DNA from 3 places in the Flavobacterium crassostreae genome. Region 3 is predicted to be linked to each of the others. Evidence: riboswitches for the same ligand, from Rfam matches in the RefSeq annotation. Region 3 holds a riboswitch; each other region holds the start of a gene.

Evidence for each region. Region 3 has a riboswitch for S-adenosylmethionine ahead of LB076_RS08100 (Na+/H+ antiporter NhaC family protein). Riboswitches for the same ligand answer to the same signal wherever they lie in the genome.
Region 1: it holds a riboswitch for S-adenosylmethionine, as region 3 does, so the genes downstream of both, thrA (bifunctional aspartate kinase/homoserine dehydrogenase I) here and LB076_RS08100 (Na+/H+ antiporter NhaC family protein) in region 3, are expected to answer to the same signal.
Region 2: it holds a riboswitch for S-adenosylmethionine, as region 3 does, so the genes downstream of both, LB076_RS01875 (homocysteine S-methyltransferase family protein) here and LB076_RS08100 (Na+/H+ antiporter NhaC family protein) in region 3, are expected to answer to the same signal.

What each region holds. Positions count from the first base shown of each region.
Region 1 is NZ_CP017688.1:431,286-438,194, forward strand. Features, by position in the region: gene LB076_RS01940 (hypothetical protein) at 1-643, opposite strand, end outside; gene thrA (bifunctional aspartate kinase/homoserine dehydrogenase I) at 704-4,090, opposite strand; SAM riboswitch class I at 4,164-4,284, opposite strand; gene LB076_RS01950 (hypothetical protein) at 4,464-4,712, opposite strand; gene LB076_RS01955 (O-acetylhomoserine aminocarboxypropyltransferase/cysteine synthase family protein) at 5,052-6,326, opposite strand; gene metK (methionine adenosyltransferase) at 6,843-6,909, shown strand, end outside.
Region 2 is NZ_CP017688.1:416,210-423,118, reverse strand. Features, by position in the region: gene LB076_RS01895 (HEPN domain-containing protein) at 1-1,526, shown strand, start outside; gene cobA (uroporphyrinogen-III C-methyltransferase) at 1,519-2,313, shown strand; gene LB076_RS01885 (precorrin-2 dehydrogenase/sirohydrochlorin ferrochelatase family protein) at 2,300-2,875, shown strand; gene LB076_RS01880 (NAD(P)/FAD-dependent oxidoreductase) at 3,154-4,206, shown strand; SAM riboswitch class I at 4,299-4,417, shown strand; gene LB076_RS01875 (homocysteine S-methyltransferase family protein) at 4,759-5,706, shown strand; gene LB076_RS01870 (hypothetical protein) at 5,760-6,143, shown strand; gene metH (methionine synthase) at 6,400-6,909, shown strand, end outside.
Region 3 is NZ_CP017688.1:1,808,583-1,815,491, reverse strand. Features, by position in the region: gene LB076_RS08110 (hypothetical protein) at 1-1,385, opposite strand, end outside; gene fabG (3-oxoacyl-[acyl-carrier-protein] reductase) at 1,458-2,204, opposite strand; gene LB076_RS08100 (Na+/H+ antiporter NhaC family protein) at 2,394-3,716, opposite strand; SAM-I-IV-variant riboswitch at 3,772-3,867, opposite strand; gene LB076_RS08095 (hypothetical protein) at 3,975-4,397, opposite strand; gene sucD (succinate--CoA ligase subunit alpha) at 4,606-5,478, opposite strand; gene LB076_RS08085 (hypothetical protein) at 5,565-5,927, opposite strand; gene LB076_RS08080 (UDP-3-O-(3-hydroxymyristoyl)glucosamine N-acyltransferase) at 5,929-6,858, opposite strand; gene efp (elongation factor P) at 6,871-6,909, opposite strand, start outside.

The DNA of each region.
Region 1 (6,909 bases), 1.4 Mb from region 3:
CTATTAATCTGTTTATCAAAGTTGGTTTTTTAAAGTTTTCAGCATTTACTGCAGCTAAAAACTTTGGACAGTCTTTAAATAATAAATTACAATGTTTTCTTACGGATTTATCCATACCAATATTTATGGACGTCTGATCTGACAAATCAAAAACAAAAAACACCCCATCTTCAGAATCTTTCCCCATATACAAACCAGTTGATGGGCCGCTCCCCATTGAAGTCCCTGTATTTGCGTTATACGAAAAAGTAGAACTCGACCTTGCTACTGCCAATTTCATTCCCTTGGAATAGACTGTAAATAGCCATAATTTTTCTTTTTTTACTATTCCTTTGTCCCCTTTATCTACATATCTAAACAAACGTTCTGCAAGAAACTCTGTACCATCTTTATCGGCATATTCAATCTTTTTGATATCATCACTAACCAAAGACTGAACGTTACCTTTTTCGGTCTGTTTAAATTTAATCTTGGTATAAAAAGGGTCTACCAATTCGACATAACCTTTTACAACATCTCCATTTCCATAAGTTATGACTGCTTTTTCATAAATAATTTTCTGGACTAAAGCAGAGGAAGATCCAGCTGATTTACACGACAAAACCAATAGACTCAACGCAAACATTACAATAATTTTTTTCATGTTTTTTATTTTTAGATGAAACTCAAAAGTACTTTAATTTTAGTTATTAAGTATACTCTTTTAGCCTTTGTCAGACAATCGCAAGATGTCTCCAAAAACACCTCTGGCTGTAACTGCAGATCCAGCTCCGGCACCTTGGATAACAATAGGACGATCGCCGTAGGATTCGGTATAAATTTCAAAGAAAGAATCCGATCCTTTGAGTCCTCCTAAGGCGGTATCCGAAGGTACGGAAACTAATTTTACTTCCAAAATTCCTTTATCGTGTTGCAGATCTCCAGATAGTTCTCCGATGTATCGCAATACGTGATTGGGTTTTTGATCTTTTTTTATTGTGTCATAAATAGGATCCAACTCCTCTAATTTTGCCAAAAATTCAGCAGCATTGCCTTGACGCAAAGGTTCTGGAATTAAATTCTGAATGCAGATTTCTTCAAACTCGTTTTGCAGATCCAATTCTCTAGCCAAAATTAGTAATTTTCTGGCTACATCATTGCCACACAAGTCTTCTCTGGGATCTGGCTCTGTGTATCCGCTGTCTATTGCTTTTTTTAATATGGTGCTAAAAGGAACTTCTTGATCCGAAAAGGTATTAAACAAAAAGCTTAAAGATCCAGAGAAAACTCCTTTTATTTTAGTGATATTTTCGCCGGATAAATGCAGCAATTTAATGGTGTCTATCAAGGGCAAACCAGCTCCTACATTGGTTTCGTAAAGGTAATTTTTTTGGTTTTTCTCTAAGGCGTCTCGCAATTCTTTATAAAAACCATAACTCAGGGTATTGGCTACTTTATTAGACGATATTAGATCAAAACTGCTCTCTACCAAAGGAAGGTAATTTTCTACAAAGGCTACGCTAGCGGTATTATCAATGGCTATCAAATTTTCTAGATGATGGGTTTCTGCAAAGGCAATAATGTCGTTGAGTTGGTACGCAACTCCTTGGCTCTGAATTTCTTGTTGCCAGTTGGTGGTTACGCCATTTTTGTTGAGCAACACTTTTTTAGAATTTGCAATAGCGAAAACATTTAACTTAATGTCTTTTCTTTTTTCTATAGCTTGGGCAGATGCTAAAATTTGATCAATCAGTGTGCCACCCACTAATCCGTGCCCAAAAATGGCTATGTTTATTTTTTTGGCTACACCAAAAATTTCGCCATGAATAACGTTCAATGCCTTGTTTAGTTCTGCTTTTTTGACTACCAAGCTCACGTTTTTGCCCGTAACGGTATTGTTGAACAAAATGGGTACAATTTTGTTTTTGATCAGTGCGGTATAGGGTTTGTGAAACGTGCTTAGGTCTTGTCCGATTATTGAAATTACAGATACATGGTCTGTTATGGTAATTTTATTGACGTCTTTGGAGTAAAAATCATTTTCAAATTCTTTCTCTAATTTCAGCATGGCTTGTGTTGCCTTATCTGCCGCAACCACCAGACCGATACCTCTTTCTGAAGATCCCTGAGAGATGATACTCACGCTTATATCATTATCTCCCATTACTCTAAAAATCCGTGCGTCTACTCCTGTTTTTCCAAGCAAGCCTCTTCCTTCTAAGTTGACCAATGCCACATTTTCTAGAACCGATAGGGTTTTGATTCCGGTAGCGTTAGAGTTGGAGGTGATTAGGGTTCCTTTGTTTTGGTCATTAAAGGTATTGAGAATGCGTAGCGGAATATTTTTTTCTAATAACGGAATAATGGTTTTGGCGTGCAAAATTGTTGCTCCAAAATTAGCCATTTCGTTAGCCTCGTTATAAGACAAGGATTCTATTTTTTTGGCATCTAAAACCAATTCTGGATTGGCGGTATAAATGCCGTCTACATGGGTATAGTTCTGTAATTCTTCGGCATTGCTATAATTGGCTATTAAGGACGCGGTATAATTGCTGCCATTTCTGCCCAAGGTTGTGGTTTCGTGTTGGGCATTAGAGCCTATAAAACCTGTAATTACTAATACGGATTCTTTATTTTCATTAAAAACCTGTATAACATTCTTTTTAGAAAGTGCCTCTAATGGCTGGGCATCTCCAAAATTAGAATCGGTTATAATCAACTCTCTGGTATCGGCCAATTTTGCAGGAATGCCTTTTTGTTGCAATAAAAATACTAGTAATTTAGCCGAAAGTACTTCGCCTTGTGCCAGAACTTGGTCTTTGGTTTTGGCGCTATAATCTCCAATTAAACGAACCCCTTCAAAGAGTTGGTCTAGTTTATCAAATTCTTTAGAAAAATCTACCGCATCCCAACCTTCCTTTTGATAGGCTTTAAAGCTGTCCAATAACGGCTTGTAATTTCCGTTTTTGGCCGCAATGGTCAAAATATCTTCTAATTCGTCTGTAGATTTGCCTCTTGCCGAAACGACTATGGCAAATTTTTCTTGTTCTTTAATTTTAGTGTCTATTATATCCAGAACGGCAGTGATTCCTGTACCGTTTGCTAACGATTTTCCGCCAAATTTTACTATTTTCATCTGCTTTTTGTTTTTAAAAACAACTTCTAATAAATTGTCTAATTGTTGGTATTCTATCAAGAAGGCATCGTGCCCGTGTTGGGAGTCTATCTCACTGTAAAATACATTATTTTTAAATTTTTTGATCTCGTTGTAGGTTTCTTTATTTTCTTTTGCCGTAAAAAACAAATCCGAATTGATCCCCACTATATACATATTGGCCTCTACTCTGGCAATAATGGTTTCTAGAGATTCCTGATTGCGTGTGATATCGATGGTTTTCAATAATTGGTTCATCATTTTGTAGGCCGCAAGCTGGAACCTTTTTTCTAATTTTTCGCCATGATAATTCAACCAACTCTCTACCTGAAAGGTCTCTAGTTGTTGGTTGCTGTCTCTATTAAACTTCATTTTAAAAGATTCTGGCGTGCGGTAGCACAACATGGCATGTATGCGCGCATCTTCAATGGGTTTTTTGGAGTTGTTGAGTATTTGCTCTTGTAGATAACAATTGGCAATCAGCCAATCGGTGGCTTTCCAATCGGTAGCGATCACAATAAAATTTTGTGCCAACTTAGGCTCTAAAGCTATCATTTCCCAGGCAATGCCACCGCCAACAGATCCTCCAATGAGTGCAAACAAATGGTCTATTTTTAAAACCCGAAGTCCTTCGATAAAAATTTTAGCAATATCTCTTGCAATAAAATCTCTATAAGAATCGATGGTTGCTGTATGGAATCCGTTGCCCGGAACGTCCAAAGAGACAATGGTATATTTTCTGGTATCTATGGTTTTGTCAACTCCTACAATATCATTCCACCAACCAGACGCTCCAATTACTTGAGAATTTCCGGTCAAAGCATGGTTGATCAAAACAATAGGAGCTGTATGCAAAGGAGCACCAAAAATTTGATAGCTCAAATCTAAGCTAGCATAAAAAGCACCATTGTGAGTGGTGAAATTGGTCAGGGTAAGTTGTGATGGTTTATTTTCCAATGTCAAATCTTTTATGGATTTGTATTTGAAAATATTAGAAAGAAAGAACTAGTTAAAACTAGAAAAAATTTTATTGTTATCTTCCCATTTAAATTATGGTAGAATGTAGCACCTTCATGAATAAATAAATACCATTAATCCAAGGGTTGCTAAGGCTTCAACGGGTCTATTCCCTCGTCCTTTCTTTATAACATTTCAATACGTTTATGAACTTAATACTGCAAATTAACTATTATTATTTTAAACAAACAAACATTCTGAGGGTGTATTTGCTTTTTAAAAATTATGTAACAAAAAAACGCAAGAAAAGATCGAATATAACAATTCAAAACTTTCTTGCGTGTCTATCACCAGGAGCATACTGCACTGACAATTAGATAAAAAGGGTGTCGTTTTCTTTGGAGTACATCAAAAACTGCAACGAATTTGGGACTTTATGCAGCTGCTTTAAATCCGAAGGATTCATGCCAAATCTTGGATGAACCAAATCTTCTACACTGCTTGTAATTAGGTTTTTGGGACTTTTTAGTTTTTTTAAAAAACGTACTGCTCTAGTAATTCTTTCAATGGCTCTCATGTGGTGTAATTTTAAAGGTTTTTGTATTTGTTTTTGCTGTCTCAAAAAAAGCGTTGATTTTATATTTTTACCCAATTATTTTAAAACAAAAAGCCTTCCGATTAAGGGAGGCTCTTGGTGTATTACGGATATAGCATAATGCAATCAAGTGCCTAAAAAAGACTTTGAAATTATTTTAAAATTTAAAAGAAAATTTAAATTCATTTTTGTTTTTTTGTTGGTACAAATTTGCATCATTTTTGACTGTTTTCCTAATGATTTACAATGTTTTAACGTTATTTTACCTAAATAGTAAAATGTTATAAATCGAGATTATAATACTATAACTTTTGGCTTAAAATGGACTTAAAAAAAGCGATTTTTCAGCTTTACTTCTTAGGTGTTTTACAACCTATCTAAGCATTTTTTTAAATCTTCTTTTAAATCTTCAATATCTTCTAAGCCTACCGACAATCTAATTAAGTCTCTAGATACGCCCGAAGACAATTGTTGCTCCTCAGATAGTTGTTGGTGGGTGGTACTTGCGGGATGAATAATCAACGATTTGGTATCCCCAATATTGGCTAAGAGCGAAAACAAGACGGTATGATCTGCAATTTTTTTGGCTGCTTCAAAACCACCTTTCAGACCAAAGGTTACTAAGCCGTTTTGTCCTTTAGGTAGGTATTTTTGTGCCAATTCAAAATAATCACTCGATGGCAACCCGGGATAATTTACCCAAGCCACTTGTTCTTGCTGCTCCAACCATTTTGCCAGTTCCAGAGCGTTTTCACTGTGTTTTTTTACTCTAATGGATAAGGTCTCTAAACCTTGTATTATCTGAAAAGCATTAAACGGACTCAAAGCAGCACCATAATCCCGTAACCCTTCTGTTCTAACCCGAGCAATAAAAGCTGCCGCACCCAATACCTCATGATAAACCAAGCCATGATAGCCTTCATTTGGTGTTGTAAACTCCGGAAAACGCCCACTACTCCAGTCAAAAGTTCCTGCATCTACAATAACACCTCCTAAGGAAGTTCCGTTACCGGAAATATACTTGGTTAAAGAATGGATCACAATATTGGCTCCATACGCTATAGGATTCAGCAAATAGGGCGATGCTACGGTGTTGTCTACAATCAATGGCAATTGCAATGCTTTTGCTTCTTTAGAAATAGCCTCTAGATCCAAAACATCTAATTTAGGGTTGCCTAGACTTTCTACAAAAAACACTTTGGTATTGTCTGTTACCGCATTGGCAAAATTTTTGGCATCCGAAGGATCTACAAAAGTAGTGGTTATACCCAATCTAGGCAGAGTGGTCTGCAAGAGATTAAAAGTACCGCCGTACAAACTACTGGATGCTACAATGTGATCGCCAGTTTTTAACAAAACCAGCAGTGCAGTTACGATAGCAGCAGTTCCTGAGGCAGTAACCACGGCACCTATTCCGCCTTCTAGAGCGGCTAATCGTTGCTCCAAGACATCGTTAGTTGGATTATTAAGCCTGGTGTAGATATATCCCGCCTCGGACAAATTAAACAAATTAGCGGCATGATCGGAATCATTAAAAACGTAGGATGACGTTTGGTAAATAGGAACGGCTCTAGTGCCACCATGTTTGGTTACATCATGCCCGGCGTGCAATGCTTTAGTTTCAAATTTAGTAGTACGCATTAGTGTGTTATTTTTAGGGTTAGTATGCATTTAAAAATAAAAAGCCTCCCAATGTTGTGGGAGGCTCTATAAAATCTTGTTTGTATGTTGATTTAAACAATAGCGCATTCCCAGGAAAACTCCTTAAATTGGGTACACATTATGTTCTTAATTAAGCTCATTGGATATTTTTATAACCCAAATTTGCAAAATAATTGTATAACTACCAAATCTCTAATACTTAATTAACAAAAATAAGTGTTTTTGTTGCTTGAATCTAACCCAGAACCCAACTCTAAAAAACTGCATTTAATTTCAAAAAAAAGTCGTGTTTGATTTGCAATTCAAAATGGTTTCATACCTTTGCAAACTATATAAGAGGAAAAATTTGAACTGATTGCAACCTCTTCATAATGAAATAACTTCATTATGGATACTGAAGATTTCAGTAGAAAAAAATGCTAAAGCAGAAACTCTCCTTTAGCATTATGCCGTTGCAACTCCTTTTTCTCGCTTAATTTAAAAATACTATTTATTATGGCCTATTTATTTACGTCAGAATCTGTGAGCGAAGGACATCCAGACAAAATTGCAGATCAAATTT
Region 2 (6,909 bases), 1.4 Mb from region 3:
GATTTATTCCAAAAATTGTAAACGGCGAGCGTGGTTTTAAAGTAATGCTAGGAGGCGGATTAGGTTCGCAGCCACACCATGCAGAATTGTTGTCAGAATTTATTCCGGCAAACCAGATTATTCCAACCACCGAAGGAGTTTTAAGAGTTTTTGATCGTCATGGCGAAAGAGCCAAACGTTTAAAAGCCCGTATGAAATTTTTAATCAAAGATATTGGTCGTGATGAATTTCTACGTTTAGTTGACCAAGAGAAAAAAGCCTTGTCATACCAATCATACGAAATTGACACTACTGCTTTTGATGCTGCCATCCCAGCAACATTATTAGAAGTACCAAAAGTAACTATCGAAGATACAGCCGCATTTGAAGCTTGGAAACAATCCAATGTGATTGCACAAAAACAAGCCGGTTATGTTGCTATTGGTATCAAAGTACTCTTGGGAGATTTTTATACCGATAAAGCAAGAGCATTAGCAGCATTAATTAAAAATTATGGAGCCAATGAATTGCGTTTTTCATTAAAACAAAATATTGTTCTCAGAAATATAAAAGAAGAAAACCTGCCTTTCTTTTACCAAGAATTAGCCAAGTTAGATTTTGTAACCCTAGGCTATGATACCATTAATGACATCACCGCTTGTCCAGGTACCGATACCTGTAATCTAGGTATAGCTAGCAGCACGGGTATAGCCGAAGAATTAGAGAGAGTATTGAAATTAGAATTTCCGCAATACCAAAACAATCGCGAAATTACGATCAAAATTAGTGGTTGTATGAACGCTTGTGGACAGCACAATATGTCTTCGGTAGGTTTTCAAGGGATGTCTATCAATGCCGGAAAATTAGTAGCGCCAGCTTTGCAAGTATTGCTAGGTGGTGGGATTCTAGGAAACGGAAAAGGACGTTTTTCAGACAAAGTAATTAAAGTACCAAGCCGTAGAGGCCCGGATGCACTGCGTTTTATTTTAAATGATTTTGAAGCCAATGCAAACGGAACGTCATTTTTAGATTATTATGATGCCCAAGGAGAAAAATATTTTTACGAATTATTAAAACCCTTGGCAGACGTTACCAATTTAACTCCAGAAGATTTTATTGATTGGGGTAACGCAGACAATTACGTCAAAGCCGTTGGAGTAGGAGAGTGTGCTGGAGTTGTGATAGACTTAGTGGCCACATTAATTTTGGAAGCCAAAGACAAATTGACATTTGCACAAGAAGCCTTTGCGGATCAAAACTGGGCAGATGCTATTTATTTAGCCTATGCAGCCTTTGTAAACGGAGCCAAAGCGTTATTATTGGCAGAAAATGAAAAAACAAACCACCATGCCGGAATTATCAATTTGTTTGACACCGTTTTTATCCAAAGTAATAAAGTCACTCTAGACTCCACTTTCAAAGACTTGGTATACCAGATCAATCAAAACGAACCGTCGGAGGTTTTTGCCCAAAAATACATACAAGAAGCCATTGCTTTCTTTCAGACCATAGAAACCTACAGAGCCAAAGATATCGCTGATGCATAAAATAGTAAAACCCAAAGTAACTTTAGTAGGAGCAGGACCAGGGGATCCGGATCTCTTGACCATCAAAGGCGCAAAAGCACTTGCTGAGGCTAATGTGGTTTTATACGATGCCTTAGCAAACGAAGAATTGTTGTGCTATGCTCCCAAAAAGGCACTTAAAATTTTTGTTGGAAAAAGAAAAGGCAGTCATGCCTATACCCAAGATCAAATCAACCAACTAATTGTAGATAACGCCTTGACTTACGGACACGTAGTTCGGCTCAAGGGTGGGGATCCGTTTATATTTGGTAGAGGAAGCGAAGAAACCGGCTATGTAGAGAGTTTTGGAATCCCTACCTTTGTCATCCCCGGAATATCCTCTTCAATAGCAGTGCCAGCGTCTCAAGGAATTTCCTTGACCAAAAGAGGGGTTTCGGAGAGCTTTTGGGTAATAACCGGAACTACCTCGGCGCGCCAATTGTCTAAAGATGTTGCATTAGCAGCACAGTCTTCGGCCACCGTTGTAGTATTGATGGGTATGAGTAAGTTAGAACAAATTGTGGCTATTTTTCAGGCAGAATCCAAAGGAGAAACCCCTGTTGCAATTATTCAAGACGGTACTACCCCACAAGAAAAAACCGGTATTGGAACCATAAACACCATTACACAAATTGTTAGGGACGCTAATTTAAGTTCGCCAGCAATTATAGTTATAGGAGAAGTGGTGGCAGATCACAAAAAAAGTTCAGGATTTTATAAAGAATTAAAATCCATGCACAACAAACAATTAGTCTATGGAAAAGAATGAATTGTATCCGGTGTTTCTAAAAGTGCATAAACTAAAAGTATTGTTAGTAGGAGGCGGAAATGTAGGTTTAGAAAAACTTTCTTTTTTGTTAAAATCCAGCCCAAATGCAGTTGTTGAGGTAGTTGCCCCGCGTTTTTTGCCAGAGTTAGAGGCTCTAGCGGCCAAACACCCTTTTGTAAAGCTAACCCCTAAAAAGTTTAATCGTTGGATGCTTCGCAAACGGCATATGGTCATTGCCTGTACTGATGATTGGAAAGTAAACAAACGAGTGTATGATTTGTCTCGAAAACGCTTTTTAATTTGTAACATAGCAGACACCCCAGATTTATGCGATTATTATTTGGGAGGAATTGTAACCAAAGGAAACGTAAAGATTGCCATTTCAACCAACGGAAAGTCGCCAACCACCGCCAAAAGATTGCGAGAACTCTTTGAGGAGATAATTCCGGAAGATATCAACAAAATGGTCGAAAACTTGAACGAATATCGGAAGACTCTAAAAGGAAATTTTGAACAAAAAGTACAGCGAATGAATGAAATTACCGAAACCTTAAAAAAATAAAAACGCAAAGATTTTTTTTTCGAGCCTCAGATTTTAATTAGAGGGTCTCTAAAAAGACCACCAATACCGCTTCCACGAAGCATTTGGCAGCTCCCAAAGATGGCGTTAAACAAAAATAATTTAAAAAATACATTTTGCTACCGTGTAGTTAGAATGATATTTATCATTGAAAAAGATCAAAATTCATAGTTTATTTGTGAACATTACCTTAATATAAATAAAAACAAAACTTTCCTTTTGCACCTGGATTAGGCGTTAAAGGGCTAATTAATACGAACATGATTGAAACAGATATCCTTATAATAGGAGCCGGTCCAACTGGTTTATTTGCCGTTTTTGAAGCAGGATTATTAAAATTAAAATGCCACATATTAGATGCTTTACCACAAGCAGGTGGTCAATTATCGGAGTTATATCCCAAAAAACCTATTTATGATATTCCGGGATTTCCAGAAGTATTAGCAGGAGATTTGGTAGATAATCTAATGGAACAAATCAAACAATTTGAACCTGGCTTTACACTCGGAGAACGAGCCGAAACCATTGACAAACAAGAAGACGGAAGCTTTATTGTAACCTCCAACGAAGGCACCCAATTCCATGCTAAAGTAATTGCAATAGCAGGAGGTTTAGGTAGTTTTGAACCAAGAAAACCACTAATCGACGGCATTAATTTTTACGAAAACAAAGGGATCAAATATTTTATCAAAGATCCAGAAGAATTCCGAGACAAAAGAGTGGTGATTGCAGGTGGTGGCGATTCTGCCTTAGACTGGAGTATTTTTCTTACAGACGTAGCTTCAGAGGTAACTTTGATTCACCGTCGTAATGAATTTAGAGGAGCCTTAGACTCCGTAGAAAAAGTACAAGAACTAAAAGATGCGGGCAAAATCCGCATGATTACACCCGCTGAGGTAGTAGGATTAAACGGAGCAGAACACATTGAATCTATCGTTATTGAGGAAAATGGTGCCACCCGTACCATCGAAACCGATTATTTCATTCCGCTTTTTGGTTTAACACCAAAGTTAGGCCCTATTGGAAACTGGGGACTTGAGATAGAGAAAAACGCCATCAAAGTAAACAACGCCTTAGATTACCAAACCAATATTCCCGGAATTTTTGCCATTGGAGATGTCAATACCTATCCCGGCAAATTAAAATTGATCCTTTGTGGTTTTCACGAAGCAACATTGATGTGTCAAGCGGCCTACCAAATCATCAATCCAGGCAAACGATACGTATTGAAATACACCACCGTTTCTGGAGTAGACGGATTTGACGGAACTCGTAAAGAAGCTCCCAAAGCAGTCGTTAAAGCAATAGTGTAACAAAATAAGTTACTAAAGTTAGAAAATAAAGCGTTAATACTTGTGAGTATTAACGCTTTGTCTTTTCTTTGCAGTGTTCCTATATTTATTGAAAGTTATCACGAAAGGCGGAGGGAAAGACCCAATGAAACCTTAGCAACCCTTTATCTTTAAAGAAGGTGCTACATTCTACTTTAAACTACAATTTTTTAGTTTCTAAGATAGATAACATAAAAATACGTCTTGCGTATTTCTCCAACCATTTCTTGACAACCTATCGATATTATTTTCTTAGAGCAGATCTTCTGTGCATTAGCATCAAGATCCCTCCTGCTGTACGCTATATCTTTTTATTTTTAAAGAAAAAATAAAAAGGATGCCGCTACCATCAGGGCTAAAGAGAAGCCATAGAGAACTTTTGGAAAAAATAATCAAAAGTATACATTTAGATAACGGTCTAGATTTTAATTATCATACGGTATGTCAAACACAACAAACACAACAACAACAGCAGCTTCTCCTTTAGGAATTAGAGCCGCCCTTTTAGACAGAATACTCATCCTGGATGGCGCGATGGGAACCATGCTGCAACGCTATAATTTTTCGGAAGAAGACTTTAGAGGACAACGTTTTAAGGATTTTCCACATTCTCTAAAAGGCAACAATGACCTATTATCTCTCACACAACCAGAAGCCATAAAGGCAGTGCATGCCGCTTATTTTGAGGCCGGAGCAGATATTGTAGAAACCAATACCTTTTCGGGAACTACCATTGGTATGGCCGACTATTTTTTGGAAGAATACGTTTATGAACTCAACTACGAATCCGCAAAACTAGCCCGGGAAGTAGCCGACCAATTTACGGCCAAAAACCCAGACAAGCCTCGTTTTGTAGCCGGATCTATAGGTCCCACCAACAGAACGGCAAGCATGTCACCAGACGTAAACGACCCAGGATATAGAGCCGTAACATTTGACGATTTACGCATTGCATACAAACAACAAGTAGAAGCCTTAATGGATGGCGGATGTGATTTATTGCTTGTCGAAACTATTTTTGACACGCTCAATGCCAAAGCAGCACTTTTTGCCATCGAGGAGGTAAAAGAAGAACGCAATATTGCTATTCCGATCATGGTCTCTGGAACCATTACAGATGCTTCAGGCCGAACCCTTTCAGGACAAACCGTAGAGGCTTTTTTGATTTCTGTATCACATATTCCGCTTTTGAGTGTCGGTTTTAATTGCGCTCTTGGGGCAGATTTATTAAAACCATATTTACAAACCTTGTCACAAAACACCACTTTTAATGTATCGGCACATCCAAATGCAGGATTGCCCAATGCCTTTGGAGAATATGACGAAACTCCAGAACAAACACAAGCTTTTATAAAAGAATATCTAGACGATAATTTAGTAAACATTATTGGTGGTTGTTGTGGCACCACTCCGGAACACATCCGGTTGATTGCGGATATCGCCAAGGATTACAAACCAAGAGTTTCGACGGCGGTGATGTAAATTAATGATTGACTGTATCGCTATTTTGAAACAATTGTTTAAACTGAAAAAATATGGAAATCGAAGTATTACGATCAAACGAGTTCAATACAGGACACCTAACAATTATGTTCCCGGGGGAAACAATTGAGATTAAGCGAGGAAGATTTATTAAAGAAGGTTTTTCTCATCCGCTTTTTACAGAAAAAGAAAGTTTTTTTTCCAAAATTTATTGTTTAGAATATAAAAAAAAGCATGTTTATTTTCTAAACTATTTTGGGAGAAATGAGTCTCCTGCTAAAGGAATTCATATTGGGTTAAACAATTGGGAAAATAATAAGTTTCTATGGATGCAAAACAAACATTGGTTGCAGAAAGAAGAAAGTATTAGATACATAGTAAATGTACTTTTTCTGATTATCGGTATTTGTATAAGTATAATTAGTATTTATAAATAATTAGGATCCAGATAGCGCGGATTTGCAATCCGTGCCCGAATAATAAAAAAATCAATGTTATTTTAAATGAGTAACAATTGGAGGGTTGCGTGAGGGATAGCAGCGGAAAGCCCACAGCCTGACGTAGGAAGTGCGAGGACTTGCAGTGTATAGCCCGACCCGTAGTTTTTACGGAGGGACACGCCCAAAATAATACAAATTAAAAAGAGATACCTACAAGGTTTTGGAAAACTTGGAGGACAAATAAAAAATAAAAATGGCAGCAGTAGAAACTAGAAAAAACTTGGTATTAGCCGGATTAGAGCCTTTAATCATAACGCCCGATAGTGTGTTTGTGAATGTTGGGGAGCGTACTAATGTGACGGGTTCTAGAAAATTTTTGAGGTTAATTAAAGAAGAAAAATACGAAGAAGCACTCAGCATTGCCAAAGAGCAAGTAGAGGGAGGTGCGCAGATTATTGACATTAATATGGATGAAGGGATGTTGGATGGCCAATATGCCATGACCAAATTTTTGAATTTAATCGCTGCCGAACCCGATATTGCCCGTGTGCCTATCATGATTGATAGTTCTAAATGGGATATTATTGAGGCTGGATTGAAGGTGGTGCAAGGAAAGAGTGTAGTAAATTCGATTTCATTAAAAGAAGGAGAGGAGCAGTTTATCCATCATGCCAAGCTGATCAAACGGTACGGAGCTGCAGCAATTATCATGGCTTTTGACGAGGTCGGACAGGCAGATAATTATGAGCGTAGAGTAGAGATT
Region 3 (6,909 bases):
TTTTCTCCCAATAAATAAGCCGTTCTATTGCCTTGGCTCTCCGCAAAAGCCAGCAAAGGAGCATTGGTGGCAATAGCTCTTATTCTGGACCACAACAACACCGATACATTGGCGCTAGTTGTAACGGTGCCGTACTGGTTTTCCAAAGGCGGAAAACGTTCAAAACCTATATTATCTGTTGCAAACCAATTAAAATCGGTATCAAAAACAGCTGCATACTCCTCTCTTTGACCACCCATCTTAAAATTTAAATACGGTTGTTGTTGGTTCAAAAACGCAAAATCCGTATGCGTACCCGTAAGTACAAAGGTATTTATTTTGGCTTGCTTATTCTGTTCCATTAGCTTTCTAAAAGCCCCTGTAGGTTGGTACAAAATGAGCACCGTATATTTTTTTAAGTCTATTGTAGCCTCCGGCGAAAACACCGTTACCTTGCGCTGCGCATTCGCCTCAATGGCACGCTTTAAAGCACCAACATCCGGATGATTGCCCCCTGCAACCAAAGCAATATTTGTTTTTTGATCCAAAACTTCTACCGCAAAATGCTTGTAGTTGTTGTAGGTATTCTTTTCTTTTAAATTAGCACTAATTGCCGCCTTATAGACCACTGTTCCTAATTTATCCGCAGGCAAAAGCAGGTTCAAAATAGCCGTTCTTTTAGTTTCAGAAAATAAAATCTGCTGTTGGTTCACAACCGTATTCCCGTTTGTGATCTTAAAATTAGCCGCAATACTTTTGTCTCCTGAATAGCTCAAAAACACCTCAACAGGAAATTTATTTTTATAAAAAGCGTATTTATTCGCATTTAGCTGGCTTATTTTTAAATCCACAACCGTAGTGGTATCTCCCAAAACAACCGGAAACACTTTATTAGAGAGATCAAAACTATATTCATAATCCGTGCCCGTAGTTTGGTTTCCGTCCGTTATAAGTACCGTAGGATAGGTCAATTTGCGGTTGTTATTTTGCAAATTAGAAGCCACCAAAGCCAGGTTGGTTTGCTTGCCCTTAAAATCCAAAGTATCCGCAACCTTAAACTCCGAATCAAATTGGTATCCCTGAATGTCAAATTTTGCCTTTAAGGCGTTATTAGAAATCAAATTACGGTACACAGCCTGCGCTTTTTTTTCCGATTGCATGGCAACTATAGAACTAGAATTATCCAACACAACAGCCAAAACAGGTGGCGTATTTACCACCGTATTGGTTTTTAGGATTGGATTAATACAAAGAACCAAAACACTCCAAATACTCAAAAAACGCACAAAAGCCAAAAACAAATACAGATTTGATTTGTTTTTGGCTTTATAAAAATACTGAAAAAACGATACCATCCCAGCAACTAACATCGAAAAAACAAGTAATAGCGCCGTAGTTAAAGTCATTGGTATATAATTTTAAAAAAATGATCCAGAACCAAGTATCCCCAGTTCTTGCTGCAAATTTACACTAATTTATTACGTTAGCATCCCGCCGTCTACATTTAAGACCTGTCCGGTTACGTAGGCGCTTAAATCCGACGCCAAAAACAAACACGCATTAGCCACATCTTCGGTAGTACCACCGCGTTTCAACGGAACCCCATCGCGCCATGCTTTTACCACATCCTCATTTAATTTAGCTGTCATTTCCGTTTCAATAAAACCTGGAGCAATAGCGTTACATCGAATATTACGAGACCCCAACTCCAAAGCAACCGATTTAGTAAAACCAATAACCCCAGCCTTAGATGCCGCATAATTAGTCTGTCCTGCGTTCCCTTTGACCCCAACAACACTACTCATATTAATAATAGAACCCGCTCGGTTTTTCAAAAACGTTTTTTGAACCGCTTTAGTCATATTAAAAACTGATTTCAAATTAACCTCAATAACCTGGTCAAAATCCGCCTCAGACATGCGCATCAATAAATTATCTTTAGTAATACCCGCATTATTAATTAAAATATCAATCGTACCAAACTCCGCAAGCACAGCATCTACCATAGTTTGTGCTTGGTTAAAATCTGCCGCATTAGACTGGTAGCCCTTGGCCTTAACTCCCAACGCATTCAATTCTTTCTCTAATGCCACCGCAGACTCCACAGAGGAGCTATACGTAAAGGCAACATTTGCGCCATGTTTTGCAAAAACAGCTGCAATTCCTTTTCCAATTCCGCGACTTGCGCCAGTTATAACGGCTACTTTCCCTTCTAGTAATTTCATATTCAAAAGTTAATTTATTTTTTTTTATTTAGAGCTATTCCTGCTATACACTACAATCTTTTATGTTTTTAAAGAAAAAACATAAAAGGATTTCCGTTGCTATCAGGGCTAAAAATGACTTGCCAAATATATAATAATTCCTTTCCTAAAAAAAATTTCAAAATCAATAAGCCCCAATAAAATCCAATTTTAAATCCCAAAGAACCTTTTAGCACCTCTATCCCAATACGAACTATAAATAGCAAACAAAGTACAACCCAACAAAAACAGATGGTACCAAGCATTCGAGATTAAGTCCAAAAAATCTATTTTTCCGTTAGCAAAACTCAAAATCAGCAAAACCTGCGCACCATAAGGCAAAATTCCTTGTACAATACACGAAAAAATATCCAAAATAGCTGCCGTTTTTTTGTTATTCAAACCATACTCCTCATTAATTTGCTTAGCAATAGGCCCCGTAATAACAATCGAAACCGTATTATTTGCAATTGCCAAATTAGCACAACCTACCAAAACCCCAATCCCGGTTTGGGCAGACTTTTTGTTTTTAATCCTTTTTTTTATTTGATCCAACAAATAATCTATACCACCGGCTTTAGCCACCATAGCCGCTAAGCCACCAGTAAGCATCGAAAGCAAAAAAATATCCGTCATTCCCGTAAAACCTTCGTAGAGCTTTTGCGCAAAAGTAATCCCCGTGAAAACACCCGAAAAATACCCAATAATCCCCGCCAAAATGGTTCCAGTAAGCAAGGTCAAAAAAACATTTATGCCCATAAGAGCCAAAACAACCACCAAAACATACGGAACAATTGCCATCCAATCAAAACTAGTTTTAGCAATAACAACCGGGGTTAACTCCGAGTTCCAACCCAAATAAAACAAAACCAACACCGTAAACACTGCCGCAGGAAACGCAATAAATACATTCATTTTAAACTTATCCTTCAAGGCACAACCCAAAGATTGGGTGGCAGCAATGGTCGTATCGCTAATCATCGACAAATTGTCCCCAAACATAGAACCGCCCAACAAAGCACCCGAGATCAAAGGCAAAGACGCACCGCTTTTGTCTGCAAGAGTCACCGCAATAGGTCCCAAGGCTACAATTGCCCCCACAGAAGTTCCGGTGGCGGTAGACAAAAAAGCAGCTATCAAAAAAATCCCTAACGGAAAATACGCAATAGCAATGGTATTAATCCCTAAGTTAACCACCGCATCTACCCCGCCCATAGCTTTGCTTACAACTGCAAACCCACCAGCCAAAAGATAAATCAAACACATGGTTATTATTTTGCTATCCCCACAACCCGCTACCAGCGTAGCCACTTTTTGTTCTGTAGTAAATGGATGCACCAAAAAAGCCGCAATAATACCCACCAATACAGCCACAGGCGATGGAAAGGCATAAAAATCATCTAGGACAATTCCGGCTCCCAAAAAAGTAAAAATAAAAACCAGTAAAGGAAGTAAGGCCAAAGGCTTTGCTGTTTTTTTTAAAAATGTAGTCATAAAAATAATTTAATATTAAAGTTACGACGAAAACAAAAGCAAAATAAAGGAAGTATAAAACAACGTTTTTTCCAAAGAATTTGGCTTATCGTTTTAGCACCTTGCTTGTTGCTGCAGGTTGCTATCTCCCTAGAGATTCGTGATAACGGCTACAAAAGTAATCCTTTTTTGTAACTAATTGGCCCTAAAACACCATTTAAGCATAAAAAAAAGCTTTACCGAAGTAAAGCTTTGCTCTATACTATCTATAACAAATGTTTAGAAAGCTACATTCCATCTTGGCAATCTGCCATTGGCATCCAAGAAATTTTGTAAAATTTGTCCTTCTACAGCTGTTGGAATACCTTTGGTTGTTTCGTCAAAGGTTTGGTACCACACTACTTCCAAAACAGAAATGTTTTCTAACTTCATTTGTGCTGGCCAAGAATATTTTCTGCCTGTTTTTGCAAATTGGTGTCCATTTACAATTTTTTCATACAAACCACCATTTTTTATTTTTAGAGAGCCGTTATTTTGTACGGTCCCTGTAGAACCTACCATAATTAACTCCTTCTCTTGGTCTACTGCATAAACCAAAAACACGCCGCTTGCATCGGTTGCATTGCATTTTTCTTCTAAACTATCTTCTGGTGTAAATGAAAATTGATCGTTATTTTTAAATTTTTCTAACTCTTTGTACATATTTACTATTTTTCTAAATTGGTTTTTAAGCTCTAAAAGCCAAAAATATTAGCCTATTGTTTAAATAACCAGGGTTCTATTGTTATAAAACAAGCGTCAAATGATGCTTATTTTAATTAATTGCAAATGTATTTCTTTAATTTTGTATTCTAATAAAAAAGCCCCACAAATGTGAGGCTCTTTTTATTTTTATTTAAAATAGTGGTTACTATCCTAAAACTTCTTTTACTTTTTTACCAATTTCAGCTGGCGAGTCAACCACGTGAATTCCGTTGTCTCTCATAATTTGTTTTTTAGCCTCAGCGGTATCGTCTGCTCCACCTACAATTGCTCCTGCATGTCCCATAGTACGTCCAGCTGGTGCTGTAACTCCTGCAATAAAACCTACTACTGGTTTGCGGTTACCATCTTCTTTGATCCATTTTGCTGCATCGGCTTCTAATTGTCCTCCAATTTCACCAATCATAACAATACATTCTGTTTCTGGATCGTTCATTAACAACTCTACAGCTTCTTTGGTAGTAGTTCCAATAATTGGATCACCACCAATACCAATGGCAGTAGTGATTCCTAATCCTTGCTTTACTACTTGGTCTGCAGCTTCATAGGTTAATGTTCCTGATTTTGAAACAATACCTACAGTTCCTTTTTTGAAAACAAAGCCTGGCATAATACCTACTTTAGCTTCTCCAGGTGTAATGATACCAGGACAGTTTGGCCCGATTAATCTAGCGTTTCTTTCTTTTACGTAAGCATTTGCTTTGATCATATCTGCAACCGGAATTCCTTCTGTAATTGCAATAATTACTTTAATTCCTGCATCTGCAGCTTCCATAATTGCATCTGCAGCAAAAGCTGGTGGTACAAAAATAATAGTGGTATCTGCTCCTGCGTTTACTACAGCGTCTTTTACAGTGTTAAAAACCGGACGGTCTAAGTGTGTAGTCCCTCCTTTTCCTGGAGTTACACCACCCACAACGTTGGTACCGTACTCAATCATTTGAGAAGCATGGAAAGTTCCTTCACTTCCTGTAAATCCTTGAACAATTATTTTGGAATCTTTATTAACTAAAACACTCATGATATATATTTTATGTGATTTTTAAAAATTGTGATGCAAAAGTACGGTTTTGAAATTATTTTGAGCTCTTTTATTGTCAAAATATGCTAAGATAATTGACTCATAAGGTAACCTCGGTATAATTTATCTTCTTTAATTTGCCATAGTACTATAAAATTTGCCAAAAGCATCTCTTCTCTTGGGTTTTCTATTGTTTTAACATAATGAGAATACCGCACGCTAACCATATCGCCTTCCGAAATAATATGACTAATACGTACTTTGGAGCGCACGTAGGCCTTTGCAAGTTCGTCTGCCATTTCTAAAACTGCTTTATAATCTAATTGCAAAAAACCTTTGCTGCTATTCCAATCTATTAAAATCTCTGCATGCAAAAAATCTTTCATTATCTCACTATCTATTAGTGCGTCAGATTTATAAAAGTTTTGAATTATTTCCTTTACGGTCATATTACTTTAATTTGGTTAGAATTTCTGGTATTTTCTTAATATTGGCTAATTGTTTGAGCTTTTCTCTAGATTCTTCAATTGGTGTACCAAAATAAGACTTGCCTCCTTCTACGGATTTGGTTACTCCAGTTTGTCCTAAAATCACGGCTTTGGCACCTATTGTGATACCGCTTGTGGTACCTACTTGCCCCCAAATGGTAACTTCATCTTCTATAACAACACAACCTGCAATGCCTGTTTGTGAGGCTATCAAACAATTTTTTCCTATTACGGTATCATGCCCAACATGCACTTGGTTGTCTAGTTTGGTTCCTTCACCAATTGTGGTGTCTCCCGTCACTCCTTTATCAATGGTACAAAGCGCTCCTATACCTACATTATTCTTAACCACAACGCGTCCTGCTGAAAGTAACGGATCATAACCCGTAGCTCTTTTTTTATAATAAAAAGCATCTGCTCCTAATATAGATCCCGAATGGATAATCACATTATCTCCTATTACGGTATGATCATAAAGAGACACATTGGCGTGTAGTAAACAATTTTTTCCTATCTGAACGTGGTTGCCTATAAATACGTTGGGCTGTATCACGGTTCCTTCGCCTATGGTAGCTGTTGCAGCAATAGCAACATTAGAGGCTTGAAAGGGTCTAAAATGTTTGGTCAATATATTAAAATCTCTAAATGGATCCTCCGATACCAACAATGCTTTTCCTTCTGGACAGGCAACTTCTTTATTAATTAAAATAACACTAGCGGCAGACTGTAATGCTTTGTCGTAATATTTTGGATGGTCTACAAAGATAATATCTCCTTTTTCAACCACATGAATTTCGTTCATCCCGGTTACAGAAAAATTAGCATCACCAACATACGCACAACCAATTAAGTCTGCAATTTGGTTTAAAAAATGGGGTTTTGGAAATTTCATACAATTATTTAATTATTCCTTAACACGCTCCATATATGCCCCTGAAGTGGT